Linked DNA regions of Marinagarivorans cellulosilyticus. The protein of the gene in region 1 interacts with the protein of each later gene in a pairwise test. Links are inferred from orthologs where the notes say so. Each region holds a gene or a part of one and is shown in the gene's direction. Other genes may lie near its edges.

Region 1 (10,638 bases):
ATTGCGGTTTGTGTTTGAAAATAAGAGACAACGCCAGATACGACAATGGCCGTAAATAATGCAACGGCGGTTACCGCTAAAGCGAGCAGCAGCACAAGGCGAGTGGTTTGGCGTCGGGCTTTATCTTGATGTTCAAAAAAGTTCATGGCGGCTATTGCATCTCGGTCGATGAATAAACAGCCCGTAATGTTAGGGCTGTTTATGGCAGCTAGGCAGGGGACATCGTCTTGTTAGAAAGACACCCGTTAAAAAGACACTTTAGGCGCTTCTGCAATGGCGGCGCTGTCTTCAAATTCTAATAAGGCGGCTTTTTGATTATGGCCAAACATGCTGGCAAAAATAACAGTAGGGAAGCTTTCGCGAAAAATGTTGTAAGCCATAACGGCATCGTTAAACGCCTGGCGTGCAAAACTAACGCGGTTTTCGGTAGATGATAGTTCTTCGGTTAATTGTTGCATGTTGGTGCTGGCTTTAAGGTCGGGGTATGCCTCCATTACCATGTTAAATCGGCCCATGGCTTGCCCCAATATTTGCTCTGCACCGGCAAGCGCATGAATGTGGCTGCCATCACCGGGGTTTTTACCTGCCGCGCTAAGCTCGGAGGCTGCCGCATTACGTGCTTTTACTACTGCCTCTAAGGTTTCGCTTTCGTGCTTAAGGTAGGCCTTAGCGGTTTCGACAAGGTTAGGGATTAGGTCGTAACGGCGCTTAAGCTGGACTTCGATCTGGGAAAAGCCATTTTCAAATTGGTTTTTTAGTTTGACCAGTTGGTTGTATAGGTAGATGACGTAAAGTGCAAAAATCACAACAACGCCAAGAGTTATCAAGCCTGAGGTGCCCATAATCAATTCCTGTTACATGTAAGTTTTTGGTGAGTCTAATCCAGTTTTACGTGACTGCCAAGCCTTTGTTGTTCGGTGCTAGGTTGTTGTCAGTCGTTTCGCAGCGTTAGCAACTTGAAGCGTAGCCGCCAAAGCAGCACAAGGCTAGGGGTAACCATTAAGGCCGTAATGGCGAAAAAGAGCGCCCAGTCACCGTTGAAAATATCGACTAATAAGCCGCTATTGCTGGCTAATAGTGTCCTCCCTAGATTGCCAAGCGAGGCCAAGAGTGCGTATTGCGTTGCCGAAAATTGGTGGCTACAAAGATGTGAAATAAAGGCCACAAAAGCAACCGTTGCCCAAGCACTGGTGAAACCATCAATAACGACAGTGACAAAATAGAGCCATTCAACGGGCCCAGCGATGGCTAGCAGGCAAAACATTAAGTTGCTCGCAGCCATAAACAGGCCGCTAACCATTAGGCCTTTTAGTAAACCTAGGCGAGCATTAAGTATGCCGCAGGGGATTACGCAAGCCATGGTTACAAGCCATGTGAGCATTTTAGAATAGGTGGCTATTTGTGTTTTGCTAAAGCCAATTTCTTTGTAAAACACTATCGACATTCGGCCTAAAAATGCTTCGCCAATTTTGAATAGAAAAATAAACCCCAGCAAGCTAATGGCAATGGCCGGGCCGTTGCGCATAAAAAAGTCGCGCAGCGGCAGAATAAGGGTGTGGTAAGTGTTGGCGAGTAGTTTTTCATTAAATGAAGCGGCATGTGATAACCCTTGGCTGGGAAGCTGGCTAAGGGTGTGCAGCAAAAAGCCAGCAAGAAAAATCTCGATAGCGATAATTACCGGGATAAACCCTTGTGATTGCTTAAAGCCTGCGGGAATACCCCAGCCACCAACAGCCCAGATGGCAATGCACCATGGCAGGGCCATTAATAGGAGTAGAGCCTTTTGGTGAATTTTTGAGCGACACTGGGGCAGTAGCAATGCTGCTGCTTCAGGTTGAGATGTCGTAGTTTGGGCGGCGGGCATTAAAATGCATAGCACTGTTGTGATCGCGGTAATTGTGGCTAGTAGCAGGTATAAGCTTGGCCAGCTCCAGCCGACATCCGATAGTGCCAAGGGAATAAAGCCAATAGCCGCGTAACCTGTCCACCAGCCGCCGGTAGCGGCCGCGGCACCGGCAGAAATTAAGGCTTTTTCTTGCGGTTTAAAGCTTTGTACTCGGTAGGCATCAATGGCGATGTCTTGCGTCGCAGAGGCGCAAGCGAGTATTAAGGCAATAAGGATGAGTGTCTTGGCTGCATCTGTTGGGGCAAAAAGGCTCATGCTTAAACAGCAACAGGCAATAATAATTTGACAGGTAATAATCCAGCTTTGCTTATTGCCGGTTTTGTTGCGCGTACCCAGTACGCGAGCAAGTGAAAAACGATCGACCAGCGGCGCCCATAAAAAGTTGATGGAGTAGACGGCAAATATTAGACCGGCAAAACCGATGCTGCTGCGGCTTAACCCGGCTTCTTGCAGCCAAAGTGTTAGCGCAGAGCCAATCATTACCCACGGGAGACCGCTAATAATGCCGAGTAAAAAGATACTAATGATGCGGCGATCTAAATAAATATTTGCTGTTTTAAACGTTGTGAGCACAAGAACCACTCGTGTTATCTGATCGAAACTGCGGTTTTTGGTGGTTACCTCAGCATGAGAGCCATAATGTAGCAGGAATTTTGAGAGGAGAGTCTCACTAAAAAGCATTTTCGGTTATTATGCACACATTCTAATCTGTTGGGAGACGCGTCCGTGAAGTTAATTTTAGGTATTGCATCGAGCTTATTAGCTGCATCTGCTATGGCTGGTCAAATTGAATTGAAAAATGGTGACAAAATAGGTGGCCAATTAAAATCTGTACACGGTGAAAAGCTCGTGTGGAAGGCCGATAAAGTGGGTGAAGTGACTGTCCAAAAAGCGGACATTCAAAACATCACCTTACCGGAGCCGGTAAAACTGCGCGGCTACGACGAGCCTTGCCAGCTAACCGAATTCGCCGGCGGTATGGTTCGTTTTAACTGTGCTGAAGAAGCAAAAGAGTATTCTCTATTAAGTTTGCACGATGTTGTGCCTTTTTCGTCTTATGAAGATTCCCTGCACAGCTACAGCGGCAAGCTAACACTGGTTGGTACTGAAAAAAGCGGTAACGTTGAATCGAGCGACTGGTTGGCTGCATCGCAGGTTAAGTTGCGCATCAACGACTTTAGGCACGATTTTGAATTGCGCTACACCGGTGAATATTTAAAGGTTGAAACCGAAGAGGGGCAGGCCCCAGTGAGAAGCAGCGTGAGTGAATACTACAAAGGTTTTTATGGTGTTAACTGGTTCTTTAAGCCGCGCTGGTATTTGTTGGGTGATTTAACCGCCGAAAAAGATGATGCCAAACAAATTTCAGAGCGCTATGTGCTTGGTCTGGGTTCGGGTTTCCAGTGGTGGGAATCGGATATTACCGCGCTTAAATTGGAGGCCAGCTTACTAGAGACCAAAGAGCACTACGACCTAAGCGCTGCCGATATCGCTTTGGGCACTGAAGGCCGCAAAGAGTTTTCTTCTGGCCGTATTGCTGTTGATTTTCGCTATTTGTTTGCTCGCGATATTGCCTTTTTTCACCGCAGCAATGTATCGCAAAACCTAGACGACAGCGATGATTGGCGTGCTAATGCTGATACGGGCTTATCGGCTCCATTGGGCTTTGGTATATCGGCGAGCTTACTAATGACATACGATTACTTGAATCAGCCTCAAGAAGGCGTTGAGAAATCTGATACCACTTACCGTGTGGGTGTTACCTATAAGTGGTAGAGTACTGAATAGATAGGCTTGCCTTGAACTTTATGCTGTAAGCCTCATTGTTGTTTTACGACAACCCATAAAAAACCCCGTCTAGTACGGGGTTTTTTATGGGTTCAACTTTATACATGGTGTTGTTATGCGTGGGTTTTTACTGTTTGTGGTGTTATTGCCGGTTTTTGACCTGGCCCTAATGGGACACTTAATTGGCTTTTGGAATACCATTTTTCTTGTCTTGGGCTCTGCCGTTATAGGCTTTGCGTTGATTCGCTATCAAGGTATAGCGGCGTTGAATGCAGGCCGGGCCAAACTTGCCGCTGGGCAAATGCCTTTATCGGAAATGACAACGGGGTTGTTTTTGGCGTTTGCTGGCGTGCTGTTTATTCACCCTGGCTTTATTACAGATTTGCTGGGGCTCATTTGTTTGATTCCTGGTGTGCGTCAACTGATGGCAAGTTGGGCTTTGGTGCGTTTTTCGAAAGGAGGGCGCAACCCCTTCGAGTCGCAAGAGACAATCCTTGAGGGGGAGTTCGAGGAAGTTAGGCCCCGAGATGCAGCGCACATTGAGCAACACGAATCGAAAAAAAACTAAAAAAAACAGTTTGCGGGTGTTGAAATCGATGATTCCGCTCCCATCATGGCTGCACATCAGTTCTGCGTAGTTGTTGAGTTGTCACTGCGCAACCCCGCATCTGCGGTTTTAATAACAGTTCTACTCTATTAAAAGGTAGAACCATTTACAGTAAATCGTACACTTTGGAGATTCGTCGATGAAAATTCGTCCCTTACACGATCGTGTTGTAGTGCGTCGCAAGGAAGAAGAAAAAATGAGCTCAGGCGGTATTGTGCTTCCTGGTTCAGCCACGGAAAAACCTAACCAAGGTGAAGTGGTTGCCATTGGTTCTGGCCGAGTGTTAGACAATGGCGAAAACCGTCCTCTTGACGTTAAAGTGGGTGACATTGTAGTTTTCGGCAAATACGCCGGTACAGACACCATTGAAGTTGATGGCGAAGAGCTGATCATTATCAGCGAGAGCGACATCAAGGCCGTTGTTGAAGCATAAATCGCAATAGCGATATCTCTTCCAACTCATTGAATTATAACCCTACTGACAAATTAGTAAGGAACCAGGATCATGGCAGCTAAAGAAGTATTGTTTGGCGACAGCGCTCGTCAGAAAATGTTAAAAGGCGTGAACGTATTAGCGGACGCAGTAAAAGCAACTTTAGGCCCCAAAGGCCGTAACGTTGTATTAGAAAAATCTTTCGGCGCACCAACAGTCACCAAAGATGGTGTTTCTGTTGCTAAAGAGATCGAGCTTAAAGATAAGTTCGAAAACATGGGCGCGCAAATGGTTAAAGAAGTTGCATCACAAGCTTCAGACGAAGCGGGTGACGGCACAACCACAGCGACTGTTTTGGCTCAATCTATCGTTAACGAAGGCCTTAAAGCAGTAGCCGCTGGCATGAACCCGATGGATCTGAAGCGCGGCATCGACAAAGCAGTTATTGCAGCGGTTGCACACATCAAAGAAATTTCTAAGCCTTGTGAAGACACTAAGTCTATTGCACAGGTAGGTACTATCTCTGCAAACAGCGATACCGCTGTGGGTGACATCATTGCTGAAGCCATGGAAAAAGTGGGTAAAGAAGGTGTTATCACTGTAGAAGAAGGCAGCGGCCTTGAAAACGAACTCGACCTTGTTGAAGGTATGCAGTTTGATCGTGGCTACTTGTCGCCTTACTTCATTAACAACCAAGACAGCATGAGTGTAGAGCACGATTCGCCGTTCTTGCTTTTGGTTGATAAGAAAATCTCTAACATCCGCGAACTTCTTCCTGTATTGGAGGCTGTTGCTAAAGCTGGCAAGCCTTTGGTTATTGTTGCTGAAGATGTTGAAGGCGAAGCGTTGGCAACTTTGGTTGTTAACAACATGCGCGGTATTGTTAAAGTTTCTGCTTGTAAAGCGCCTGGTTTTGGTGACCGTCGTAAAGCGATGTTGCAAGATATTGCAACTTTGACTGGCGCTACTGTTATCAGTGAAGAAGTTGGCCTAGACCTAGAAACCACAACGCTTGAGCACCTTGGTCAAGCTAAGCGTGTAACTATGTCTAAAGAGAATACAACTATCGTTGATGGCGCTGGTAATGCAGACGAAATCAAGGGTCGCGTTTCTCAAATTCGCGCGCAAATCGAAGATACTTCTTCTGATTACGACCGTGAAAAACTTCAAGAGCGTGTTGCTAAATTAGCTGGCGGTGTAGCCGTTGTTAAAGTTGGCGCTGCAACTGAAGTCGAAATGAAAGAGAAAAAAGCACGTGTTGAAGATGCATTGCACGCAACACGCGCCGCTGTAGAAGAGGGCGTTGTGCCTGGCGGGGGTACTGCTTTGATTCGCGCTGTTGCTTCTATTGTTGACCTTGTTGGTGACAACGAAGATCAAAACGCGGGTATCGCTATTGCACGTCGTGCGATGGAAGCGCCTTTGCGTCAAATCGTAGCAAACGCTGGTGAAGAAGGCTCTGTTGTTTGTGACAAAGTGAAGTCACAAAACGAAGCGACTTATGGCTACAATGCCGGTACTGGTGAGTACGGTGACATGATCGCAATGGGTATTCTTGATCCTGCGAAAGTAACACGTACTGCGCTTCAAGCAGCGGCTTCTATTGCTGGCTTGATGATCACTACCGAAGCTATGGTTGCTGATGCACCTGAAGATAAGCCTGCAGCAGCTCCAGACGCTGGCGGCATGGGTGGTATGGGCGGCATGGGCGGCATGATGTAATCTTTGCTCCCACGCAAACCAAAAAAAGCGGCTTTTTAGCCGCTTTTTTTTGGTTTAAAAGTGGGTGTTTTATGCGCTAGCTAAAGTTGCTCGCGCTTGTTTTTATAGCTGTCGTAATTGGGAATCATACGCTCCAGCGGGCTATTAAATAGCGGGCTTGAAATAATCAGGTCGGCGCTTGCGCTATTGCAGGCAATGGGAATATTCCAAACGGCGGCTAAGCGCAACAGGGCTTTTACATCTGGGTCGTGGGGCATTTGAGTGAAAGGGTCCCAAAAAAAGATTAAGCAATCAATTTTCCCTTCTGCGATTTTACTGCCAATTTGTTGGTCGCCGCCGAGCGGCCCACTTAAAAACTGTTTAACCTGTAAGCCCAGCGCAGTAGCGACTTTGCCGCCAGTGGTGCCCGTACCGCATAAGTGGTGGTGTTCGAGTAGCGCTTTATGTTTAGCTACCCAGCTTAATAAATCTGGTTTTTTATTGTCGTGGGCAATCAGTGCGATGGTTTTTTTAGCGGGCAATGCAGCTGCAATATATTCCATAAACCTACCTGTTGAGTGATTACTGGGGTTTTGTTGCTCTTATTACAACACGTTTTGGGGCAGGGTAGCCTTCAATGGTTTTGCTGGTGTCGTTAGGGTCTAAAAAGTCCTTCAGTGATAAAAATTGCATCCATTGTGTTGCGCGCTGCTCATCAAGGCTAGTGGTATTAATATCAAGACAATGGATGTCCTTAAAGCCCGCTCGCCTTAACCATAATTCCAGCGTTGGTATCGAGGGTAAAAACCATACATTGTTCATCATTGCGTAACGCCCTTCAGGCATTAGGCTGTAGCCGAGCTCACCATCAGCAATAAGGGTTTCTAGTACCAGTTCGCCGCCAGCTTTTAGGGTGTCTTTTAGCTCCCTTAAATGATCAATAGGTGAGCGCCGATGGTACAGCACGCCCATTGAAAAGGTCGTATCAAAAGCGTTTAGCGAGCTGGGCAGTGCCTCAATGCCCATAGGCAGTAAGTCAACCGGGGCCGTCGCTAAATACTTTTTGATTTGATGAAATTGGACAACAAATCGTGGCGACGGGTCGATGCCTATGACGCGTGCGGCGCCTTCGCCATACATTCGCCAGCAGTGGTAGCCGCTGCCGCAACCTACATCTAAAACCGTTCGGTTTTTCAGTGGGCTAATGCCTTTAATCACTCTGTCCCACTTCCAATCAGAGCGCCATTCAGTGTCAATGAAAGTGCCAAACACCTGAAAGGGACCTTTACGCCAAGGGATTAGTGCGCGCAAGCTAGCATCTAGTTGCGCCTGTTGTTCGCCGGTGAGGTCTTCAGGTAAACCGATTTGTACGCGGTCGGTCAGTGTGACTTGGCTTGGATTTATTTCTGGCATAGCAGCAAGCGCATCTAGCCAGCTTGGCAGGTCGCCATAGCGTTTGGTGCAAAGCCCATTTTGGGCGGCGCTTGGGATGGCATCGGCAAGGGCTTGCAATTTGCTGCCTTGCAGGGCGGTAATTAAAGGGCTGTAATCAATCATAGGTGCTTATGGGCCATTATTTAAAAGCAATCATGGAGGCAAAGTTAAAGCATTGGAACCATAGCTCAACACCGCTAAAACCTGCTTCTTTTAGGCGCGCTTGGTGGCTGGGGAAGCTTTCGGGGATAAGTACGTTTTCGAGTGATTGGCGCTTCTGGGCAATTTCTAAATCACTATAGCCTTGGCTGCGCTTGAAGTTGTGGTGTAGCTCGATCATTAATTCGTGGTGACGTGGATCATCAAAGGCCAGTTTCTCAGACAAAATCAAAACGCCGCCAGGCACGAGTGCTTGCGCAATGCGCTGCAGCAAGGCTGTGCGCTTTTCGATAGGTAAAAACTGTAAGGTGAAGTTGAGTACAACAACGGACGCAGGTTTAAAGTCTACGCCGTCAATATCGGCTTCAATAATGCGAATATCAATGTGTTCGGGCGTATCCTCTTTTACCAAGCTTTGGCAGCGCGCAACCATTTGAGGAGAATTATCGATGCCGACAATATGGCATTTTTTGGCGCCTAGGCCATTGCGCATTGCCAAAGTGGCTGCGCCCAGCGAGCAGCCTAAATCGTAGCAGTGGGTATCGTGTTGCGCATACCGTGCGGTGAGCTGGCTGATCATGTGGATAATGGTGCTATAGCCGGGTACCGAGCGCTGGATCATATCGGGAAACACCGATACCACTTTGTCATCAAAACGAAAGCCTTCAACGATATCGCTAGGGCTGGCGTAAAGGGTGTCGGTGGTGGGCGTATCCGCGTGCTTGTCCTGAGTATTGTTCGATGGGGTCATTGTGGGCCTCTTATCTATGTTGCCATTTTACCTGATGCCAGTACAAAAGCCGAAATCTGCTGTTGTGCAGTGATATTGGCTTTGCTTAAGGCGGCGTGAGTAATCGGCAAGGCCTTGCCGCTTTGGCTGGTTCGGCAAAATATTGGCGATAAAAATAATTAGCGCAACCTTAATAATTTTTATATATAACAATAACTTAAAAAAATTATTGGGCGTGAAAAAGGGCTTGGCCTTGCGCTTGCATTCACCTTACTGCAAAGACAACTTTACTATTTAAGTGGGTAATAATTGACGAACCCTGCAAATAGTTAATTGAGCAGTGAGGGCTAACATGGCGATCTCGTTTAAAGACACTACCGGTATCTATGAGAGTGCGTTAAGTCTTCGTAGCAAGCGTTCCGAAGTTTTAGCGGGCAATTTAGCCAATGCCGATACCCCTAATTACAAGGCGCGCGATTTTGATTTTCACTCGGCACTCAATGCCAGCATGGCAACACCGAATGCCTCCGGTGGTCATATGCGTGTGACACATCAAAATCATTATCAAATGAATGGCGGCTCGCCTTTGGGTGGCGAGTTGGAATACCGAATACCTACCCAGCCGAGTATCGATGGCAATACCGTTGAAGAGCAGGTAGAGCATGCGGCATTTATGGAAAACACCTTAGAGCACCAAGCGGCTTTTACCATGTTGAATAGCCGTTTTAAAGGCCTTAAGGCCGCTATAAAGGGTGAGTAATTACACTTTAAGGCCGTAAAAATAGTTTTAGTGATGTATATGGGGAGTAATAACGATGAGCTTAAATAATATTTTTGATGTGGCAGGTTCTGGTATGAACGCGCAAAGCGTGCGGCTAAATACTACCGCGAGCAATATCGCTAATGCCGATACCGCATCATCAAGTACCGAAGATGTTTACCGTGCTCGTCATCCTGTATTTAAAGCGAGTTTCAACCAAATGTTAGGCCATTCACAAGAGGGGCTAAACCCGCAAGACGAAACTGCTGGCGTGGCTGTGTTGGGAATAGTGGAGTCGGATGCGCCTTTACAACCTCGTTACGAGCCGGATCATCCTATGGCCAATGAAGACGGTTATGTGTATTACCCCAACGTTAATGTTGTTGAGGAAATGACTAATATGATTTCGGCCTCACGATCTTTTCAAATGAATGTTGATGTCTTGAATTCGGCAAAACAAATGATGCAACGTGTTCTTTCTATTGGCCAATAAGCGTCGGAGTTAATATGACAGTTTCAGCGGTAGGTCAATCATCGGCGATTGATGAATTAGGCATTGCAAATAAAACGAAAGACGATCCGAAATCGGGCGAGCTAGGGCAAAAAGCTTTTTTAAAGCTCATGATTACTCAAATGGAAAATCAAGACCCGCTTAGCCCGCAGGAAAACACCGAATTTATTGCTCAATTGGCGCAATTTAGTTCTGTTGAAGCGCTTGACAGCATGAATAATAAATTCGATAACTTGACCGAAAATTTTGTCGCCAATCAAGCATTGCAAGCGTCTTCGTTAGTTGGCCGCTCGGTGGCTGTTCCCAGTGAAATTGCCCAATTAGACCCGAATAATGTCGTGGCGGCGAGCGTCGATATTCCCGCAAGCACACAAGATGTATCGGTGAAGATTTACAGCGAAGGTGGTGCCTTGTTGGATCAAGCAAATATTGGGGCGCATAGCGCCGGCGAGATGGTTGTACGCTGGAACGGTCAGCAATTGGAAGTGAATGGTACGGTAATGGATTGGGAAAGTAGTGCTGAAGGTGGTCAGCCTGCAGGTATTTATCGCATTGAATTTGAAGCCTCAATTGATGGAGAACCGACCCAGTTAGAGGCTGCGTTAAGTG
Region 2 (8,785 bases), 590 kb from region 1 along the record:
ACCATCAAAAAAGCCGCACTGCCGTCTTAAATAGAGTGCTTAACACTAATAACAAAGGGTGTTTGTGAAATGTTAAAAACGATGTACGTGTGGACGATTCGGCTTTTAATGCTGGTGTGGTGGTTGTTTTTAGCATTAATGGTGACCAAGTTTTACCTCGATAATACCGAGGTGGTCAGCATTCATTTTATGCGCTGGACGCTATCTGAGGTTTCGGTTTCAACGTTAGCTTTTGCCTTGTTGGGTGGAGGAATGGGTTTGGCAATACTTATTCTTTTGCCTTGGGTTTTTATGCAGCGCCTAAAAACCAAACGGCTTGAAAAGCAATTAAGCCGTACAGCAACAGCGCTTAATAGTGTTGCTAAAGTATAGGCAAGGCTATGGAGACTAACTCGCTACTCGTTTTTTTACTGTTTTTAAGTGCTTTGGCTATTGGTTATTTACTGGCTAAAAGGCCGATTGATATTCGGAACAGAATGAACCCTAAGGCCTCGCGTGTAAGTTTGGATCGCTACCGCGAGAGTTTAAATTATCTTATTACAGAGCAGCCAGATGCGGCCATTGATGCATTAACTGCAACGCTGGATGTTAATGAAGATACGCTAGAAACGCATATGGCTTTAGGTAGTATGTTGCGCAAACGTGGCGAGGTTGACAGGGCTATTCGCATTCATCAAAACGTATTATCGCGTCCCAGTTTAACGAAAGATCAAGATTTACAGGCGCGTTTGGCTTTAGCTGAAGATTACTTGAAAGCCGGTTTGTTCGACCGCGCTGAAGCCTTGTACAACGAGTTAAGCCATGTGGATGAGGCGGGTATAGCCACTAAGGCTTTAACACGTCTTGTTGAAGTTTATCAAAGCGAAGGCGAATGGCTGCAGGCGGTTGTGGCTGCCGATGCGTTATCACAATCGGGTGTTGATAGTGATCATTGGCGCCGCTTACAAGCGCAGTTTTATTGTGAAATTGCAGAGCAGTCACTTTCGAGAAGTTATTATAGTGATGCACAAGAGGCGCTTGAAAAGGCTCAAGTTTTAGATGTCGATTTGGCGCGAACTTTAATTTTACGAGGTCAACTTGCGCTGGCTCAGGGTCACCGGCAGCAGGCGTTTGAACTGCTCAAACAAGTGCCATTAAATTTCACTGCGCACAACTCACAGGTATTGCCGCTACTTATCGAGGCTTACACTCGTGCCCATAAAGCGGAAACACTGGAGGCATTTTTAGCCGACCTTTATCAGCAGCAACCATCTGCCTTGTTATTGCCCGATATGGCTCGCGCTATCGCGCAGAAAACCTCAGAGTCAGAAGCGATTATTTTTCTTATTAAAGAATTGGAGCAGTGGTCGCATTTAGAGTCTCTCAGTGACGTATTAGGAATTTTGCCATCGTCAACCTATCAACAGTTATCGTTAGAATCGCTACTGGGTATTGTTGAACAGCGCTTGCAGCAAACGCAATCTTACGAATGTCAGAATTGTGGCTATAGCGGGCATGAGCATCACTGGCATTGCCCAAGCTGCAAAAATTGGGGCACGGTCATTTCTACGCACTAGGCGTTTTAGTACGCTTTAATCTACCGCTGGTGCGTAACTGGTTAAGTCGTCGCGGATCATGTTGCCGCACTCATCAATAAAAAAAGGCTCTACTTTCCCTTTTTCTGTCGCAGCTTTGCGAATCATCGCTTCTAGATAATCGGTGTGGCTGTTTGCGAAGCGCTCGCAGTGCGCGCCCAAATCATCGAATGTGATACGGTAAATTGTTGGCTCACTGGCTCCATCACAAATCATATAATCAAAACTTTGATTGTAATGAGCAATTAGTAGTCCACCGCTAGGGAGCAATAGCTCGCTACTTGCCATGGTTTTGTGAAACTCAAACTCTTCTGCGATTTCTTTAAGGTCATCAAAATAGATGGCTGCCCAGCCAGCGAGGTGGCCAGCGGAGCGGCCGCAGCGGTGCAAAAAATGCACGTAGCTGGCGGGGAAGCGCAGGCCAAAAAATGTCTCCATATTTTTAATTTCCGACAGCGGTACTCCCACGAGGTCTTGGCTTTGAGCTACGCCTAGCTCGCTCATTAATTCGGTGAGTTGTTGGAAATGCATAGAGTCTCGTATGTTTGTTAGCGTTTAAAAATAGGCTGAAGTTGAAATTTTCCGCATTCTAGGTGAAGTGCAGTACGAGTCCAAGGGAATTCAGATAGTTGACGTTTTTAATGCGATGACCGTGTTTGTTTGGAATGCGTCGGAATTTTGTCGATGTTAGGCCGTATTGTGCTTAAATTTGCGCATATATATCAATATTTGTTAGGTGGTTGGCTTTCTACAATAAATTGATCTTAAAGATATGGCCTTATGTGCCGTGTGGTGAGTGTTTTTTGATCAGCTTGAGGGTAGACTTATTTGTGTAGAAACTGTCTTACTTTTATTGGAGGGGATGTATGAACTCCGTTATGTCTGCAGGATATCAAGGCATGGTGCAAAGCCAGCAAACAATGCAGCGCTATGCACAAAATATTGCCTCAACGAACACCGAGCTTCGGTCGGGTTCAGCTTCGGGTGCGGGTTTAGTGCCTCCGAGTCAATCGCCACAAGAGCTTGAGCGCGGAAATGGCAGTGATGCAATGCCCGCAGGGGAAGTGCCAGCTTCGCAAAAAACGCAGGTTGCCAACGGCGATCGCTTGGCGGCTTCTGATGGTGGCAGCTCGATGGCACAAAACATGGTGGCCCTGAAGCAGCAAGAGCAAATATTTACTGCCTCAGCCAGTGTTGTTGAGGTTGGGGCGGAAGCTGTTGGTAGCTTAATTGACGATTACACCTAAGGAATAAAAAGGCGGGGGTGCGGGAAATGCCTTCAATAACATCAATGCCCTCTGTGGCACCTTCGTCGATTGCAGCAGAATTTTCTGTTGCGGCTGCTCCGCGTGAGGGAATGACACCTACAGGCTCGTCTTTTCAGCCGGTAGCTGAGCCCGCAAAATCAAACCAGTTATACAGCGCGCAAAAGCAAGAGGTGGATGCGAAATCTATTCACTCGAATCAAGCGGCGCAACCACTTCTATATGGTGAAAGCGGTAAGCTTTTGCCTGGCAAAGAGCGCGCGGCTACACCAGAAGATACGCCTCGTACAGCAGCGGGGGAAACGAATGAAGAACAAGCCGAGCAAGCGCTTAAAGCCAAAAAAGAGCAGCAAGTCGAAGCTAAAATCCAGGAGGAGATCCGTGAGCTGGCTGCGCGAGATAGAGAAGTGCGCGCCCATGAACAAGCACACGCTGCCGTTGGGGGCTCTTATGCCGGCGCACATAAATATCAATTTGAGCGAGGCCCGGACGGGGTGAATTATGCCGTGGGGGGCGAGGTGCCAATTGATGTTGGGCCTGCAGCGACACCAGAGCAAACCATAGCAAAAGCACAAACTATCCGGCGTGCTGCGCTGGCGCCAGCTGAGCCTTCGCCACAAGATAGGCAAGTAGCGCAAGAGTCTATTCAGCTAGAGGCTGCTGCGCGCCAAGAGCTGCAAGCAGAAATTAGAGCAAAAGAAGAAAGTTTGACATCTGCTCCTGAGGAGGAGCAAGTCTCGGCAGTGGCGGAATCCACGAGTGAGGATCAAACTGCAATAGAGAATAACGAAGCCTCAGCAATACTGCCCGGCTTAAGCAGTCGCGGCGCTAATAGTTATAGGTTAATGAGCGCCAGCGTCGCCGAAGCTTCGCCTTCAACATTATTTAGAGCTACCGCTTAGCGTTTTCGCCTAAATAACAGCGGTGCCGCCATTAACATAAGCAGTCCGATGATTGATGATAAACTCATCGATCCACCTGATTTTTTTGGGGCTGGTGGAGCTGCCCTTGGCTGTATAACGAGGGGCTGCGGTTCTAGTTGTTCAGCGCTGTTCGTTGCGGCGTCGGTAACGATCACATCATAAATAATGACAAAGTTGTCGTGTACAGGCTTGGTTTCTTGGGTGAAGTCTTGTAGCGGTACGTTCGCGGCTGCCCCCGTCCTCCCGTCTCATTATCAACATTATGTATTGGAAGTGCTGCAATGGCGTCTACTACATCCATGCCGTTCCCTATAACCTGCCCGAATACGGTATAGCCGCCATTGGCGTAATCTAGGTTTGCACTGTTAGTGCTGTTGTTACCCAAGTTTATGAACCACTGACTTGTTGCGCTATCGGGTAGGCCTGAGCGCTTTGCCATTGAAATCGTAGCTCGCACATTAGAGTAATAGGCCTCATTCTCTACTTGTGAGTGAATGTTTATGGGGTTAAATAATGCATCTTCGGTAAGGTTGAAACCACCCCCTTGAATTACAAAGTTTGTTGCTGAGCGATGAACAATGGAATCTTCATAGGCTTCTTCATTTACGTACTGCAAAAAATTTTCTACAGTTTTTGGGGTTTGTTCGTCAAAAAGAATAACCTCGAAGTCGCCAAGGGAGGTCTGAAATTGAACGGTTGTTGCATAGCTATTTAGTGCTAAGAGAAGCAGGCCAGCAGTACTGCCGATAAGGGATGTAAGTTTGAACATCAGAAGGATCCGAGCAATTTATTGGAAGCGTTATAAGCTGGAGATAATAACATAGCGTTTAATTCTGAGTGGCGACGCTGTATCAAGTTTGGCTGCTAATAAGGCGCATAATATCGGCAGCTATCTCGGTGGCTTTGCAATCGCTTTTGGATACGGTGATATTGGCGTGCTGCTGATAAAGCGGGTGGCGCTCGTTGTAAAGCGCGCTAAGTGTTTGTGCCTTAGGTTTCGCTAGGCCGCGCTGAGAATAGTCGCCTATACGTTGCTGTATAAGGGGGAGGGGCACGTCTAAAAAAACAAGAACCCCTTGCCCTGCAAGGTGTGTGATGGCTTTTTCGCTATAGATGGCACTTCCGCCCGTTGCAATAACAGTGTTAGATGTATTGATTGTTAAAATTGCTTCTTCTTCAATTTTGCGTAACCCTAAGTATCCCTCGCTATCAAGTAGTGTTTGCAAGCTTTTATTTTCTCGCTGCTCGATTAATTGGTCGCTATCAATAAACGGAAAGTTAAGCTGGCTGGCCAAAATTCGGCCGATGGTGCTTTTTCCTGCGCCAGCCATACCGATCAATACAATGTTGCTTTTGGCCATAAAGAATCCGCTGCTGTTTAGTGTGTTGTCATCATTTGACGTGCGTGAGCAAGGGCTTCATTTGAGTCTATTGGGCCGCCGACCATGCGTGATATTTCGGCAACAATATCGTCGCCGCACAAAGCTGTGATTTGTGATCGGATTGTACCGCGTTGTTTTGTTTTTCTAACATTTAAATGGTTGTGTGCTTTGCTTGCAACTTGTGCAAGGTGGGTTACACACAGTACTTGTGCTTTGCCGCCGAGCTCACGCAGTAGTGTGCCAACGGTATCTCCTGTCGTGCCGCCAATGCCGGCGTCGACTTCGTCAAAAATAAGCGTGGGCGTAGTTTGGGTGGCTGCTGTTACGACTTGGATGGCCAGACTAATGCGCGATAGTTCGCCGCCCGAGGCAATTTTATGCAAAGCTCCGGCAGGCTTGCCTGGAATAGTGGTAATTAAAAATTTTACGCCATGATTGCCGTGTGGGTGTGGGCTGTCGTGAGCTTCGAAGTCTATATAGAAACTAGCATGCTCCATATTTAGCGCTTTTAGCCGCTGCCCAATAGCCTTGCAAAGCCGCTTGCTGGCCTTAAGGCGTGCGTCGTGAAGCTTAATTGCATGAGCATTGTAAGTCTCAAGCGCGCCTTCCGCGGCTTGCTTTAAAGCGGCGATATGCTCATCGCTGCATTCAAGCTGTTCAAGCTCGGTGCACAATGTTTGGTAGTGCTCATGCAGGGCGCCCGGCTGTACTTTGTGTTTGCGGGCAACGGTGTAAATAGTGGAAAGTCGTTCTTCGATGGCGCTAAGGTTGGAATCTTCGGCGTTATAGTTCTGCGCGGTGTTGTCGATGCTTTCTATAGCTTCTTCAATATTAATTAAGGCCGTTTTTAGCATCTCGCTGGCATCATTAAACGAAGGGTCGTGCTTAGTTAGGCTTTGCAGTTGGCTTGTGCACCAGTGCAGTTGTGTTTGTAAGCTGTGCTCGCTGTCGCGCCCGCTGTGGATGATGGCGGCGCAAGTTGCTTGCATGGCTTCGGTATTGGCTAGCCGCTTTTGTTGCCCCTCAAGGCTTTTGACTTCGTTTTCATTGAGTTCAAGTAACGCGAGTTCGTCGACTTGGTATTTTAATAATTGATATTGAGCGCCTTGGGAATCGGCAAGTTCTTGTGCTTGGTTAAGCGCTAATTCGGCCTTGCGCCAGTGCTTAAATGCCAGTTCTGTTGCGTCGGTTAATTGGGGGTAGGCGCCGAACCGGTCTAGCAGGCGGCGCTGTGTTTGCGGGCTAAGTAAAGCTTGGTGCTCGTGCTGGCCGTGAATATTTACCAGCTTGCGGCCTAATTCTTGAAGCTGGGACAGGGTTGCGCTATGCCCATTAATAGAGCATCGAGAGCGCCCCTGCGGTGTGATCACCCTTTTAAGCAGGCATTCGTTGTCGTTGATGGAGATATCGTGCTGCTCGAGCCATTGCTTGATGTGTGGTTGATCGCCAAGGTCAAATAGCGCTGATACTTCTGCGTTAGCGGTTGTATCGTGAATGGCTTCACCTCTTGCTTTGCTACCGATAGCTAAACCGATGGCGTCGAGCAATAACGATTTGCCTGCACCAGTTTCTCCGGTAAGGGTGGTTAGGCCCGGTTGCAGTTCGAGGTCGAGACTGTCTACAAGAGTGTAGTTGTGTACGTTAAGGTGACTAAGCATGGCAATCCTCCGTCGGTGTATTGGTTATTTATACAGTAGTTTTGGTGGCTTTGCCAAGTCTTGCTGTTATCTCGCATCAAAACCCTTGAATCGTTTTTTCCCGCCCCCATTAACAGCTGCACTGAAAATACTCTTTAAGCTGAATTCGTTTAGGTGAATTTGGCAATTTTTGAAACGGCTGGTTAGGAGATGCAATCGTGAGCCAAGATCATTCGCAAACACAAACAAATGAAGCGGAAACTTTAGAAGATGATCACGTCGAGCTGAGCTCTGTTGATGCGCAAGAGCCTGCAACGGCGGATGTGGCTGCGTTGCAGGCTGAAATCGAAACTTTAAAAGAAGAAGTTGCCAATGCGCAGGAGCAAGTGCTAAGGGCGTCTGCTGAAATGCAAAACGCCCGCCGCCGCGCTCAGCAAGATGTTGAAAAAGCGCATAAGTTTGCCTTGGATAAATTTGTTGGCGATATGCTACCGGTGGCCGACAACTTAGAGCGCGCACTTGAAGCCGCTAACGGCCAGCAAGGCAGTTTTGAGGCTATTGTCGAAGGTGTAGAGTTGACTTTGAAGTCGATGACTGATGGCCTTAAGCGCCACAATGTGGAAGCAGTTGATCCTGCTGGCGAGCCGTTTGACCCGCAATTACATCAAGCGATGTCCATGGTGCCGGACCCCAATGTAGAGCCAAACACGGTGATTAATGTTTTCCAGCGCGGCTACACCTTGAATGGCCGTTTGGTGCGCCCAGCCATGGTTGTTGTCAGCAAAGCTGAATAAAAACCTCAATCAGCGGTTGAAATACCGGCAATCGCGCCAATATAGCAAGCATGCAATGGCGTCGCCGGTTTCGGAAAAGGCCAAAGGCGTAGATCGTACGGGTAATTAATAGCTATCAATACGATACATCTCTAAAGAAAGTTTAAAACACAGTTTAATTTTTAACGCTGTAATACAGCGCTAAAGCAAGATCAGGCGAAGGCCTAAGAGGAGCACATTATGGGTAAGATTATTGGCATCGACTTGGGGACAACCAACTCATGCGTTTCTGTTTTAGAAAGCGGTAAGCCAAAGGTTATTGAGAATGCGGAAGGCGATCGTACTACACCATCGATTGTTGCGTTTGCTGAAGATGGCGAAGTACTGGTCGGCCAGAGCGCCAAGCGCCAAGCGGTTACCAACCCTAATAACACTTTATTTGCCGTTAAGCGTTTGATCGGTCGCAAGTTTACCGATGATGTTGTACAGAAAGATATCTCCATGGTGCCTTATAAAATTATTGGCGCGGACAATGGCGATGCATGGGTAGAAATCAAAGGCGATAAAAAAGCACCACCACAAATTTCAGCTGAAGTTTTGAAAAAAATGAAAAAAACAGCTGAAGATTATTTGGGTGAAACAGTGACCGAAGCGGTTATTACTGTTCCTGCTTATTTTAATGACTCGCAACGCCAAGCGACTAAAGATGCTGGCAAGATTGCAGGTCTAGACGTTAAGCGCATTATTAACGAGCCAACGGCCGCCGCTTTAGCTTATGGTATGGACAAAGCTGAAGGTGACCGCACAATTGCCGTTTATGACTTGGGTGGTGGTACTTTTGATATTTCAATCATTGAAATCGCTGATGTCGATGGCGAGCATCAGTTCGAAGTACTAGCGACTAACGGCGACACCTTTTTGGGTGGTGAAGATTTCGACTTGCGCTTAATTGAATATTTGGCGGCAGAATTCAAAAGCAGCAACGGTATCGATTTGCACAACGATCCATTAGCGTTGCAGCGCTTAAAAGAAGCGGCAGAGAAAGCCAAAATTGAGCTTTCTTCTAGCCAGCAAACAGAAGTAAACCTGCCGTACATCACCGCAGATGCAACCGGCCCTAAGCATTTGGTTGTTAAGTTGACTCGCTCAAAATTAGAGTCATTAGTTGAAGAGCTTGTGAAACGCTCGCTTGAGCCGCTGAAAACTGCATTGGCTGATGCGGATCTTTCTG
Region 3 (10,979 bases), 1.8 Mb from region 1 along the record:
AACGACCGTTGAGGTTGATGCGCGAGGGTTAGATTGCCCCATGCCATTACTTAAGGCCAAGCTTGCGCTTAATGGGTGCAATAGTGGCGATGTGGTGCGGGTACTGGCAACAGATGCTGGCTCAGTACGCGATTTTCATGCATTTGCTGAGCTTTCTGCGCATACACTGTTACGATTTAATGAGCATGAAAGCTTTTTTGAATACCATGTGCAAAAAGGTGAATACAAACCGGAAGGTGTCGCATGATTAAGGTTTTTGAGCGCTGGATCGAACGTTACTTTGCCGACGAAGAAGCTATTTTAATTGCGGTATTGTTGGTTGTTAGTGTGGCGGTTTTGGTGACTATGGGGGTTGTATTGGCACCCATGATCGCTGCGATTATTATTGCTTTTTTACTGCAGGGGGTAGTGGCGCGGTTAGAGCACTGGGGGGTGCCGCATATCGCGGCGGTCACCATGGCTTTTTTACTGCTCGTTAGTGCCATTGTGTTAATCCTGTTGGTGCTATTGCCTTCGATCTGGTCGCAAACGTTAAACCTAGCTGGTGAAGCGCCCAAAATGCTAAAGCAAGCGCAAAAGCTGTTATTGGTTTTGCCCGAAAGCTACCCAGATTTACTCTCCAAAGAACAAATGACACAGTTAATTACGGCAGCGAGCGCTGAACTTGGGCAAACGGCGCAGCAGATTTTAACCTTCTCTATTGCGCAGCTACCCATACTCTTTGGTGTATTGATCTATTTAGTATTAGTACCAATTTTGGTGTTTTTCTTTTTAAAAGATGGCGCCGCTATGGTGGATTGGTTGGGCAATAAGTTACCTAACCGGCGCCCGCTTATGCGCCAAATTTGGCACGAGATGAATCAGCAAATAGCTAATTACGTCCGAGGTAAAGTGGTAGAAATTATCATTGTTGCTGGGGTTTCTGTCATTACGTTTACGCTGCTGGGGGTCAATTACGCCCTTTTGTTGGCCGTTATTGTGGGTCTTTCGGTTCTTATTCCTTATATCGGTGCTGCCGTTGCAACAATCCCCGTTGCGCTTATTGGCTTTTTTCAGTGGGGCTGGGGCAGCGAATTCATGTACCTTATGTTGGCGTATGGTGTTATTCAGGGGCTAGATGGTAACGTTCTCGTTCCTCTGCTGTTTTCCGAGGCCGTTAAAATGCACCCCGTAGCCATCGTGTTGGCTGTACTAGTTTTTGGTGGTTTATGGGGTTTTTGGGGGGTCTTTTTTGCCATCCCGCTCGCAACCTTAGTTAAGGCGATATTAACCGCTTGGCCTACGGCAAAAGCCGGCATGGAAGAAGCTGCTGCAAAAGGGTAGTGGTTATCGTGTAGCTGTTAGCTCTAGGTTCTAGCGTACGCACAATGTGGGTGAACCGAATAGACCGCGATATGTCCTAAACTATCGCGGTTTTTTTTAAATAAAGAGGACACAATGAATTCAGTCTGTAAACGACATCGCTTGGCCTGTGTGGGCATTATCGGTAAGTTACATAATAAAGTATGTGCTGTGGGCCTGGGGCTGGCATGTAGCTGGTTGTCCTCTATGTGTGTGGCTCAGGCTCAAGTTACAGCTTCGCAAGCGCCGGTGCATGAAACACCCGGTGCCGAGGCGCTGGCAGTGAATGCGCCACAGCGCTTGCAACCACAATGGCTGCAGCCAGAGCTTAGCCCTAACGATGCTCGCCAAGTTGATTACTTTGTGCTGAATAATAATCTACCCGTATTGTTGATTTCTGACCCCAACGCTGAAAAGGCTGCGGCCGCGCTAGATGTGAATGTTGGCAGCGGAGAAGATCCACTAGAGCGTGCTGGTTTGGCACACTTTTTAGAGCATATGTTGTTTTTGGGAACACAAAAATACCCAGATTCCGAAGAGTATCAAGCCTATATTCAAAAGCATGGCGGTAGCCATAATGCCTATACGAGCTTAATGCATACCAACTATTTCTTTGATGTTAATGCTGATCACTTGGCGGGGGCGCTGGATCGTTTTGCGCAGTTTTTTATAGGGCCACTATTTAACGAAGAGTATGTCGACAGAGAACGCAATGCGGTGCATTCGGAGTTTCGCTCTAAGTTTTCGACTGAGTACCGCCGTCAAGAAGATGTCCTGCGGCAGGTGATTACGCCGGGCCACGCCTTGTCGCGCTTTCGAACGGGTAATTTAGATTCCTTACATAATGAAGACGGTGAGCTGCGCAAAGCGTTAGTCAGCTTCTATAACCGTTACTACGCGGCTAATAATATGCGTTTGGTGGTGGTGGGCAAAGAAACACTTCCACAGCTACGGGCGATGGTAAAACCTTTGTTCTCAGCCATAAAAGATTTCCCCGTCGCCCACGAAGAAGCGAGCACACCGCTATTTAATGCGTCATTTTTGCCAGCTTCAATCAATATTACCCCCAATACCGAAGTGCGCTCGGTCAGCTACCTTTTCCCAATCCCTAAAAATGACTATTGGATGAAAAAACCGCTGAGCTATTTAGGCTTTGTGTTGGGGCATGAAGGTGAAGGTAGTTTGGCATGGTTGCTAAAAGAGCAAGGCTGGATAGAAAGCCTTTCTGCGGGGCGGGGGGTGGGCTGGCGCCAAGGCGATACGTTTGGTGTTTCTATCAGCTTAACACCCGAAGGCTTGAAGCATGTCGATACCATTGATAGCTTGCTGTTTAGTTACATTAAAACCCTGCAGCGCGAGGGCATTAACGAGTGGCGTTTTAACGAAATAAAACGTTTAGGCGAAATAGACTTTAATTTTAAAGAGCGTGGCGAAGCCATGATGGAAGCAAGCCATCTCGCCAGTAAAATGCAGCTAGTTGATAGCCCCATTTTGTTTTCAATGGATTATCGTTTAGGGCAGTTTGACAAAGCATTGATTCAAAATTTTGCCGGCCACTTAAATGCCGATAATGTTTTGCGAATTGTTACTGCGCCATCATTGCAAACCACGGATAAAACCGCGCTGTACGAAGTGCCTTATGCGGTTAACCAAACTTATAAGCCCGCGCATATCGACCCGGCTAAAAACGAAGCGTATAAAGTACTATTAGATAAAAGCGCACTACCCGCTAAAAATCCCTTTGTGCCAGAAAGCTTAGCGTTGATAAAAGAGGCGCACGATAAGCCCAAGCAAATTGTAAAACATGCTCGCTTTAATGCATGGCATGTCAGTAATACCGAATTTTCTGTACCGCGAGCAACAGTGCGGGTGCGCTTAAAATCAGTGTTAGTAGAGCAATCTGCAGAACATGCTGCGATGGTGAAATTACTGGCCGACGCTATCGAAGCCGATCTCAATCCGGTGACATATCAAGCGGCAATGGCCGGCGCAAACTTTAGTATTAATGCCACCTCGAGAGGCATCGATTTTGTTTTTAGTGGTTATTCAGATAGCATTGAGCCGCTACTAAATTACACGGTAAAACAGCTTAATAATTACAAAAAAGGTAAGGGGATTGTTGCCGAGTTGCCTCGCCTTAAAAGCATGCAAGAGGCTTTGGTGCGACGTTATCGCAATGACAAAAAAGAAACGCCTTACCGACAAATGATGAGCCACCTTGCGGCAACGCTTTATCAGCCGTATTGGTCTGCACCAGATATGGCTGATGCGCTAGCCGCGCTAGAGCCTACAGCCTTGCCGGGTTTTACTGAGAATTTATTGCGTCAAAGTGAAGTCACGGTGCTAACCGCGGGCAATATTAATACTCGGCATGCGAAAAAGCTGGCGAAAAAGCTAAAGCGCGTATTGGTCGATGGGCGCTCATTTAAATCGAAAGTGGGAGCAAGGGTGACTCAGCTTGTGCAGGCTAACGCTATTGATATTGCAGCCGAGCACCAAGACAACGCCACGATGCTTTACCTGCAGGGCAGCGATGATTCGCTGCAGGAACAAGCCGCATTACAGTTGTTTGCGCAAACTTTGAGCACGCCATTTTATCACCAGCTGCGCACCCAGCAGCAGCTAGGTTACATTGTATTTGGCAGTTACTACCCTGTGCGGGAGGTGCCAGGTGCGGTTTTTGTTGTGCAATCACCGCAGGCGGATGTTGTGGCATTAGAGCGAGCGATATCGACATTTTTAGCCGATTATAAACCCGACTTCGACACCCAGTTTCATGTCCATCAATTGGCGTTGGTAGGGCAGTTATCCGAGAAACCCAAAAACTTGAATGCGCTGGTAAGCCAATACTGGCAAAGTTTAAACAGTGGCGATACGGCGTTCAGTCGCGACGAGGCGTTGATTGCCGCAGTTGAAAATTACCAGCTTGATGATTTCAAGGCTTGGTACAACCAGTTTTTAACGGATAGCCAAAAGCGTCAGCTGATTTTATATTCCCAAAATGCCACGGTAGATAAGCCTAAAACGGTATTCTCGTTAATTCCTCACATCACTGATTACGCGGCCTTTAAGGGCAAGGCTCCCTCCTTGCTGTACCCCTAAGTTGTTTATTATGCGCTCGGTATTTGCCGAGCTGTAAATTGAGCAGATGGTACGACTATTGCGCAATGTGACAGCTGTAACACTGCGCAATAGGCCCGCCTATCTATGGGCGGGCCCGACGCACAGCTAGAAATGTGAATTTGATCTGTGTAGAATCGTGGCGCCTTAATCTGTAGTTCATCGTTATTGGGGCAGTTGCGTAACACCTTATTTCTACTTTCACAGCTTTGCTGCGGCTACTAAGAAGGCGCGGTAGCAGGGTCTTTTGGTTGCGACTGGCTCACACCTACCGCTTCGTTGGTATGGCGTATAGATGAACACACCGCTACCGCGTGGCCCCCTAAGACTAGGCGGCGCACTCAGTAGTGCAATTGATATTAAAAAACGACGAGCTGAAAAGGGAAGAGCCAGCTTGTTCCTGTTATTACTGAAACTTGCGTACTTTGTGTAAGGCGCAGTGGATGAGGAGGCTTTGATGCTTGAGGAAAACGATACTCTTGAAACACAAGAGTGGCTAGACGCACTAGAATCTGTCATTAAACACAGCGGTTCTGAGCGTGCTGGACAATTGCTGGCAAACTTGTCGAACGCTGCGACACAGGCCGGTGTCCGCCTGCCGTCCGCGATTACTACACCCTACAGCAATACCATTCCCGTTTCAGCGGAAGCACAAATTCCTGGTGATTTAGCGTTAGAGCGTAAAATTCGCTCATTAATTCGGTGGAATGCAATTGCTACGGTTGTTCGTGCTAATGCGAATAACGATGATGGCCTCGGTGGTCATATATCGTCTTTCTCCTCTTCTGCGACTTTATACGATGTAGCTTTTAACCACTTCTTTCGCGGTAATAACGGCGAGCAAATGGGCGATTGCGTTTACTTTCAGGGCCATATCGCTCCGGGTATTTACGCCCGCTCGTACCTAGAAGGTCGTATCAACGAAGATCAGCTTAATAACTTTCGTCGTGAAGTTGATGGCAAGGGTTTGTCGTCTTATCCGCATCCTTGGTTAATGCCTGATTACTGGCAGTTCCCAACGGTATCTATGGGCCTTGGTCCCATCACGGCTATTTACCAAGCTAACTTTATGCGTTACATGTCGGCTCGCGAATTGGTGCCGCGCGGTGATCGTAAAGTATGGGCGTTTTTGGGCGATGGTGAGTGTGACGAGCCAGAAAGCTTAGGCGCAATATCGTTAGCAGGCCGTGAAGGCTTAGATAACCTTATTTTTGTGATTAACTGTAACTTGCAGCGTCTTGATGGCCCTGTGCGCGGTAACGGTAAGATTATTCAAGAACTTGAAGGTATGTTCCGTGGCGCAGGCTGGAATGTGCTTAAAGTGGTTTGGGGTAAAGGCTGGGACCGCTTGCTTGAAAAAGACACCACTGGTTTATTGCAGCAACGCATGAACGAAGTGGTTGATGGCGAGTTGCAAAACTACAAGGCCAACGGCGGCGCTTACACCCGTAAGCACTTCTTCGGTAAATACCCAGAGTTACTCTCGCTTGTAGAAGATATGAGCGATGACGACATTATGCATTTAAGCCGTGGTGGTCACGACCCTCAAAAGGTGTATGCCGCATATCACGAAGCGACAAACCACAAAGGGCAGCCAACGGTTATTCTGGCACAAACTGTTAAAGGTTATGGTTTGGGTGCGGCCGGTGGCGAGTCTGTCAATATTGCGCACAACGTTAAAAAGCTGGGCGCCGAAGATTTATTGCGTATTCGCGACCGCTTTAATATTCCGCTAACGGACGAGCAGGTTAAAGATGTTCCGTTTTATCGCCCCGCAGAAGACTCGCCTGAAATTAAGTACCTAAAGTCTCGCCGTGAAGCGTTGAATGGTTATTTACCATCGCGCGTCAGTGACTTTACGCCGCTCGAAACCCCCGGGCTCGATAAATTCCCGCGTCTTTTAAAGACGACGGGCGAGCGAACAATGTCGACGACTAAGGCGTTTGTACAATACTTGTCGGCGTTGGCGAAAGACAAAAACATGGGCAAAAATCTAGTGCCTATTGTGCCTGACGAAGCCCGTACTTTTGGTATGGAAGGTATGTTCCGCCAGTTAGGTATTTATAGCTCGGCTGGCCAGCAATATACCCCGCATGATCACGAGCAGATCATGTACTACAAAGAAGATAAAAAAGGCCAGATCATGGAAGAAGGCATCAACGAAGCAGGCGCTATGTCGGCTTGGGTTGCTGCTGCTACGGCCTATAGCAACTACAAAATGCCGATGGTGCCGTTTTACGTGTACTACTCGATGTTTGGCTTCCAGCGCATTGGTGATTTAGCCTGGTTAGCGGGCGACGCTCAAGCGCGTGGCTTTTTAATTGGTGCCACCGCAGGGCGCACCACGCTTAACGGCGAAGGCTTGCAGCACCAAGATGGTCACAGTCATGTGATGGCAAATACCATTCCTAACTGTCGCAGCTACGACCCCACTTATGGCTTTGAGTTGGCGGTGATTATTACAGACGGTTTGCGCCGTATGTATGCTGAAAAAGAGAATGTCTTTTACTACATCACCACCATGACCGAAGAATATACCCACCCAGATATGCCAGAAGGTGCCGAAGAAGGCATTATTAAAGGTATTTATCAATTGGCCGCAGGCAAGAAAACGCCTAAAGGCAAGCACCGCGTACAGTTGATGGGGGCGGGTTCTATTTTGCGCGAAGTTGAAGCGGCAGCCGAATTGTTACGCAAAGACTTTGGTGTGGAATCAGACATCTGGAGTGTCACAAGCACCAACGAGCTAACACGTGAAGCGCAAACAGTTGAGCGCTGGAATCGCTTCCACCCCGATCAACCGGCCAAAAAAGCTTACGTGACCCAAACGCTTGAAAAACAAGACGGCCCGTTCATTATCTCGACGGATTACATCAAAAATTATTCTGAGCAATTGCGCAATTACATCCCTGGCGATTACTACGTGTTGGGTACAGATGGTTTTGGTCGCAGTGATTCACGCAGTAAGTTGCGCGAGTTCTTCGAGGTGGATCGTAACTACGTTGCCGTGACGGCGCTTAAGGCGTTGGCAGACCAAGGCAAAATTGACGCGAAAGTGGTTGTAGAAGCCATGGCAAAATATGGCATCGATGCTGAAAAAGCCGAGCCCTTGACGGTATAGGAGTCTATTGTGGCGATTGAAATAATTAACATCCCTGATGTTGGCGGCGCAGAAGGCGTTGATGTCATTGAGATTAGCGTTGCGGTTGGCGATACGATAGCCGCCGATCAAGAAGTGCTGATGCTAGAGTCCGATAAAGCCAGTATGGATATCCCTTCGCCAAAAGGCGGCGTGGTAAAAGCCATATTGGTTAAAGAGGGCGATAAAGTCGCGGAAGGCACGCCAATGCTTGAGCTTGAAGTGGAAGGCGATGCCGCTGCTCCAGAGCCAGCTGCCGCTCCAGAGCCAGCCGCTGAGCCGGCTCCGGCAGCAGCGAGTGCACCAGAGGCGAGTGTTACAGATATTCCGGTACCGGATATCGGTGGTGCAGAAGGCGTAGAGGTTATAGAAGTTTTTGTCGCGGTGGGCGATACCGTAAGCGAAGGCGATAGCCTTATTGTTTTAGAATCCGATAAAGCCAGTATGGAAATCCCCGCACCTGCGAGCGGTAAAATAACCGCATTCACGATTAAAGTGGGTGATAAAGCTAGCCAGGGTGATGTGATTGGTCAAATGGAAGTCGAGGGTGCTGCGCCAGCAGCTGCCCCTGCACCAGAGGCCCCAAAAGCGGCAGCACCAGCTCCCGCTGTCACGTCTGCTCCGGCTAAAGCCGAACCAGTACCTGCGTCGTCGGTTGGCGCTGAAATAGTCGTTTCCTCTAGCGAAGTCTATGCCGGTCCTGCGGTACGCAAACTAGCTCGCCAGCTTGGCGTTAACCTTGCCGAGGTCAAAGGTACGGGTACGCGCGGCCGTGTTTCGTTTGACGATGTTCATGGCTTTGTCAAAAACGTGATGCAAAAGCGTGCTTCCGGCGGCGGTGTGACTAGCGGCGCTGGTATTCCAGCCGTGCCCGACGTGGATTATGCCCAGTTTGGTGAAGTTGAACTTGTGAAAATGAGCAAGATCAAGCAGCTAACCGCAGAAGCTATGACGCGTAACTGGCTAAATATTCCGCGTGTCACGCAATTTGATGATGCCGATATTACCGATATCGAAAGTTTCCGCAAAGGCATGAAAGCCGAAGCTGAAAAATCAGGCGTTAAGTTAACGCCGCTACCGTTCATTATTAAAGCGGCTGCCGCTGCTTTACAGGCAGAGCCAAGTTTTAATGTGGCAATGCATAATGACGGTGAGCACATTATTCAGAAGAAGTTTATCCATATTGCTGTTGCGGTGGATACCCCGCGTGGCTTGATGGTGCCAGTGATTAAAAATGTCGATCAAAAAGGCATTTACGATATTGCTCGCGAAGTTGTGGAGTTGGCCGGTAAGGCGCGTGACGGCAAATTGAAGCCGGCCGAAATGCAAGGCGGTTGCTTTACTATTTCTAGCTTGGGCCCATTTGGCGGTACCGGTTTTACACCTATGGTGAGCACAACTGAAGCAGGCATTCTGGGTGTCTCTAAAGCAAGCATGCAGCCGGTGTGGGATGGCGCAGCCTTCCAGCCGCGTATGATGTTGCCGCTAAGTCTTTCTTACGATCACCGTGCAGTTAACGGTAGTGATGCCGGGCGCTTCCTGACTTACTTAAGTACAGTGCTTGGCGATGTTCGCCGTTTATTACTATAAGCATTAATACGCAATAATTTAAAACCGGCCAATGGCCGGTTTTTTTGTTTTTGGAGCGTAGAATTTATGTCTTTGTTTACCATTGGTTATGCCACTAAGCCGATAGATACCTTCGTTGCACAATTGCAGCGCCACAATATTCAAGCGGTTGCCGATGTACGTTCGGTACCTTATAGCAAAGCATTTTTTGATTATCACAAAGAAGCGATTGAAGCGCGTTTAAAAACCGAGGGTATTTATTATGTATACCTTGGTGACGAGCTGGGCCCGCGCTCAAAAGATGATGCGCATTATGACGAGCTAGGCCAAGTACAATTCGACCGTCTAATGGCCTCGGCCTTATTCAAGGCAGGTATTAATCGTCTAAATAACGGTTTAAATAAACCGCTGAGTATTGCGCTGATGTGTGCAGAAAAAGATCCAGCTACGTGCCATCGCAGTTTACTAATCGGGCATTATTGGGCGCGGAGCTACCCAAATGTGCCACTTGGGCATATTTTGCATGATGGAGAGCTAGAGTCGCAGTGCGCATTGGAATCCCGAGTAACGAAAATGCATGCCGCTGAGGATGATTTGTTTATGACGCCTTGCGAGTGTGCACACTCAGCCTATTTACAGCAATTAAAGTTAACGTCTTATCGTAAGCCTTTGTAAAAAGCTTAATAAAGCAGTGTTAATATATTGCTTTATTAATGTGTTTAATAACGGGGGTGGTAATGAGCTTCAGTAAGAAAGTGGCCATAGTGACCGGTGGCTCCACAGGGATAGGCAGAGAGGTAGTTTTAAAGCTCTGCGCGCAAGGCGCGAAAGTCTATAACTTGGATATTGTTGATGTTGAAAGTGATGCTTGCAGTTATATCGCGTGCGATGTAAGTAATTACGAGCAAGTAGAAAAGGCGGTTGCTCAGGTGTTGGATGAAAGCGGCCGGGTTGATCTGCTGTTTGCGAATGCCGGCATACATCTATTTGCGAATATCGAGCAAACCAGTGTGGATGAGTTTGAGCGAGTATTGGCGGTAAATTGCAAGGGTGTATTCTTTACGCTTAAAGCTGTATTGCCCATTATGAAAGAACAGCGACAGGGTAAGGTTTTGATTATGGGGTCGGATCAATCCTTTGTGGGTAAGGGGATGAGTGCGGCTTATGGCATGACTAAAGGCGCCGTTGCACAGCTGACTAAAAGTACCGCTATTGATTATGCCGAATTCAATATCAGCATCAATTGCATTTGCCCTGGCACTATTGATACGCCTTTGCTCCATAAGGCGGTCGATAAATTTAAGTCTATTACTGGCGCGAGCGATGGCGAGGTAATGGCAATTCTAGAAGATGCTCAGCCCATTAAGCGTATAGCTGAACCTGCTGAAATCGCGCGAGTCGCGTGTTTTTTGTTATCTGATGAAAATAGCTTTATGACGGGCGCCTTGGTGCCGGTTGATGGCGGCTATACCTGCCAATAAATAAAATATTCAGCCATCTGCACAATTGAGTGCTAATCGATCATTTTCTAGGCCGCTCAAGCCATCCATGGGTGCTATGCATGCGCTCCCGGCGCGTGAATACTTAGAAAATAATCAATCAGCCCCCGAGTCGGCAATAATTTTTTATGGCTAAATAGTTACAGAATAAATCAATCAAATGAGGAGAAAATAATGGAAGATGTTCAGATACAAATGCAAACACATGCGGAAAAGTTGTGGGAGCTAGTCACAATTTATGGCGGTCGTTTTGTTTTGGCGATTGTGGTTTTGGTGCTTGGGCTATGGATTATTGGCCGGATGAGCGATCT

Evidence for each region.
Region 2: the proteins of groL (region 1) and grpE interact in binary tests that used the Escherichia coli proteins (3 or more experiments, as listed by UniProt). The link is inferred for Marinagarivorans cellulosilyticus from one-to-one orthologs.
Region 3: the proteins of groL (region 1) and aceE interact in binary tests that used the Escherichia coli proteins (3 or more experiments, as listed by UniProt). The link is inferred for Marinagarivorans cellulosilyticus from one-to-one orthologs.

The regions. Positions count from the first base shown.
Region 1 is NZ_AP023086.1:4,455,399-4,466,036, reverse strand. What follows is about bases 4,234-7,131. They hold groL (chaperonin GroEL), read left to right. Parts: upstream 4,234-4,806; coding sequence 4,807-6,456; downstream 6,457-7,131. Other genes in these bases: cmoB (tRNA 5-methoxyuridine(34)/uridine 5-oxyacetic acid(34) synthase CmoB), read right to left, coding at 7,018-7,131; MARGE09_RS18275 (methylglyoxal synthase), read right to left, coding at 6,537-6,998; MARGE09_RS18285 (co-chaperone GroES), read left to right, coding at 4,441-4,734; MARGE09_RS18290 (FxsA family protein), read left to right, coding at 4,234-4,262. Outside these bases: MARGE09_RS18310 (M48 family metallopeptidase), read right to left, coding at 1-146; MARGE09_RS18305 (LemA family protein), read right to left, coding at 246-842; MARGE09_RS18300 (MFS transporter), read right to left, coding at 932-2,479; MARGE09_RS18295 (DUF481 domain-containing protein), read left to right, coding at 2,633-3,682; more of MARGE09_RS18290, read left to right, coding at 3,810-4,233; more of cmoB, read right to left, coding at 7,132-7,992; carboxy-S-adenosyl-L-methionine synthase CmoA, read right to left, coding at 8,009-8,779; flagellar basal body rod protein FlgB, read left to right, coding at 9,111-9,518; flagellar basal body rod protein FlgC, read left to right, coding at 9,574-10,011; MARGE09_RS18250 (flagellar hook assembly protein FlgD), read left to right, coding at 10,026-10,638.
Region 2 is NZ_AP023086.1:3,872,312-3,881,096, reverse strand. What follows is about bases 5,960-8,785. They hold grpE (nucleotide exchange factor GrpE), read left to right. Parts: upstream 5,960-6,996; coding sequence 6,997-7,575; downstream 7,576-8,785. Other genes in these bases: dnaK (molecular chaperone DnaK), read left to right, coding at 7,795-8,785; recN (DNA repair protein RecN), read right to left, coding at 5,960-6,802. In the rest of the region: cmk ((d)CMP kinase), read left to right, coding at 1-30; MARGE09_RS15650 (LapA family protein), read left to right, coding at 70-372; MARGE09_RS15645 (hypothetical protein), read left to right, coding at 381-1,556; MARGE09_RS15640 (SMI1/KNR4 family protein), read right to left, coding at 1,572-2,105; MARGE09_RS15635 (hypothetical protein), read left to right, coding at 2,441-2,821; MARGE09_RS15630 (putative metalloprotease CJM1_0395 family protein), read left to right, coding at 2,848-3,741; MARGE09_RS15625 (peptidylprolyl isomerase), read right to left, coding at 3,914-4,531; MARGE09_RS15620 (shikimate kinase), read right to left, coding at 4,614-5,123; more of recN, read right to left, coding at 5,141-5,959. UniProt on the Escherichia coli protein: Participates actively in the response to hyperosmotic and heat shock by preventing the aggregation of stress-denatured proteins, in association with DnaK and GrpE. It is the nucleotide exchange factor for DnaK and may function as a thermosensor.
Region 3 is NZ_AP023086.1:2,672,806-2,683,784, forward strand. What follows is about bases 4,544-7,782. They hold aceE (pyruvate dehydrogenase (acetyl-transferring), homodimeric type), read left to right. Parts: upstream 4,544-4,918; coding sequence 4,919-7,582; downstream 7,583-7,782. Other genes in these bases: aceF (dihydrolipoyllysine-residue acetyltransferase), read left to right, coding at 7,592-7,782. Also shown: MARGE09_RS10755 (sulfurtransferase TusA family protein), read left to right, coding at 1-247; MARGE09_RS10760 (AI-2E family transporter), read left to right, coding at 244-1,323; MARGE09_RS10765 (insulinase family protein), read left to right, coding at 1,438-4,443; more of aceF, read left to right, coding at 7,783-9,190; MARGE09_RS10780 (DUF488 domain-containing protein), read left to right, coding at 9,257-9,844; MARGE09_RS10785 (SDR family NAD(P)-dependent oxidoreductase), read left to right, coding at 9,907-10,650; MARGE09_RS10790 (mechanosensitive ion channel family protein), read left to right, coding at 10,843-10,979. UniProt on the Escherichia coli protein: Component of the pyruvate dehydrogenase (PDH) complex, that catalyzes the overall conversion of pyruvate to acetyl-CoA and CO(2).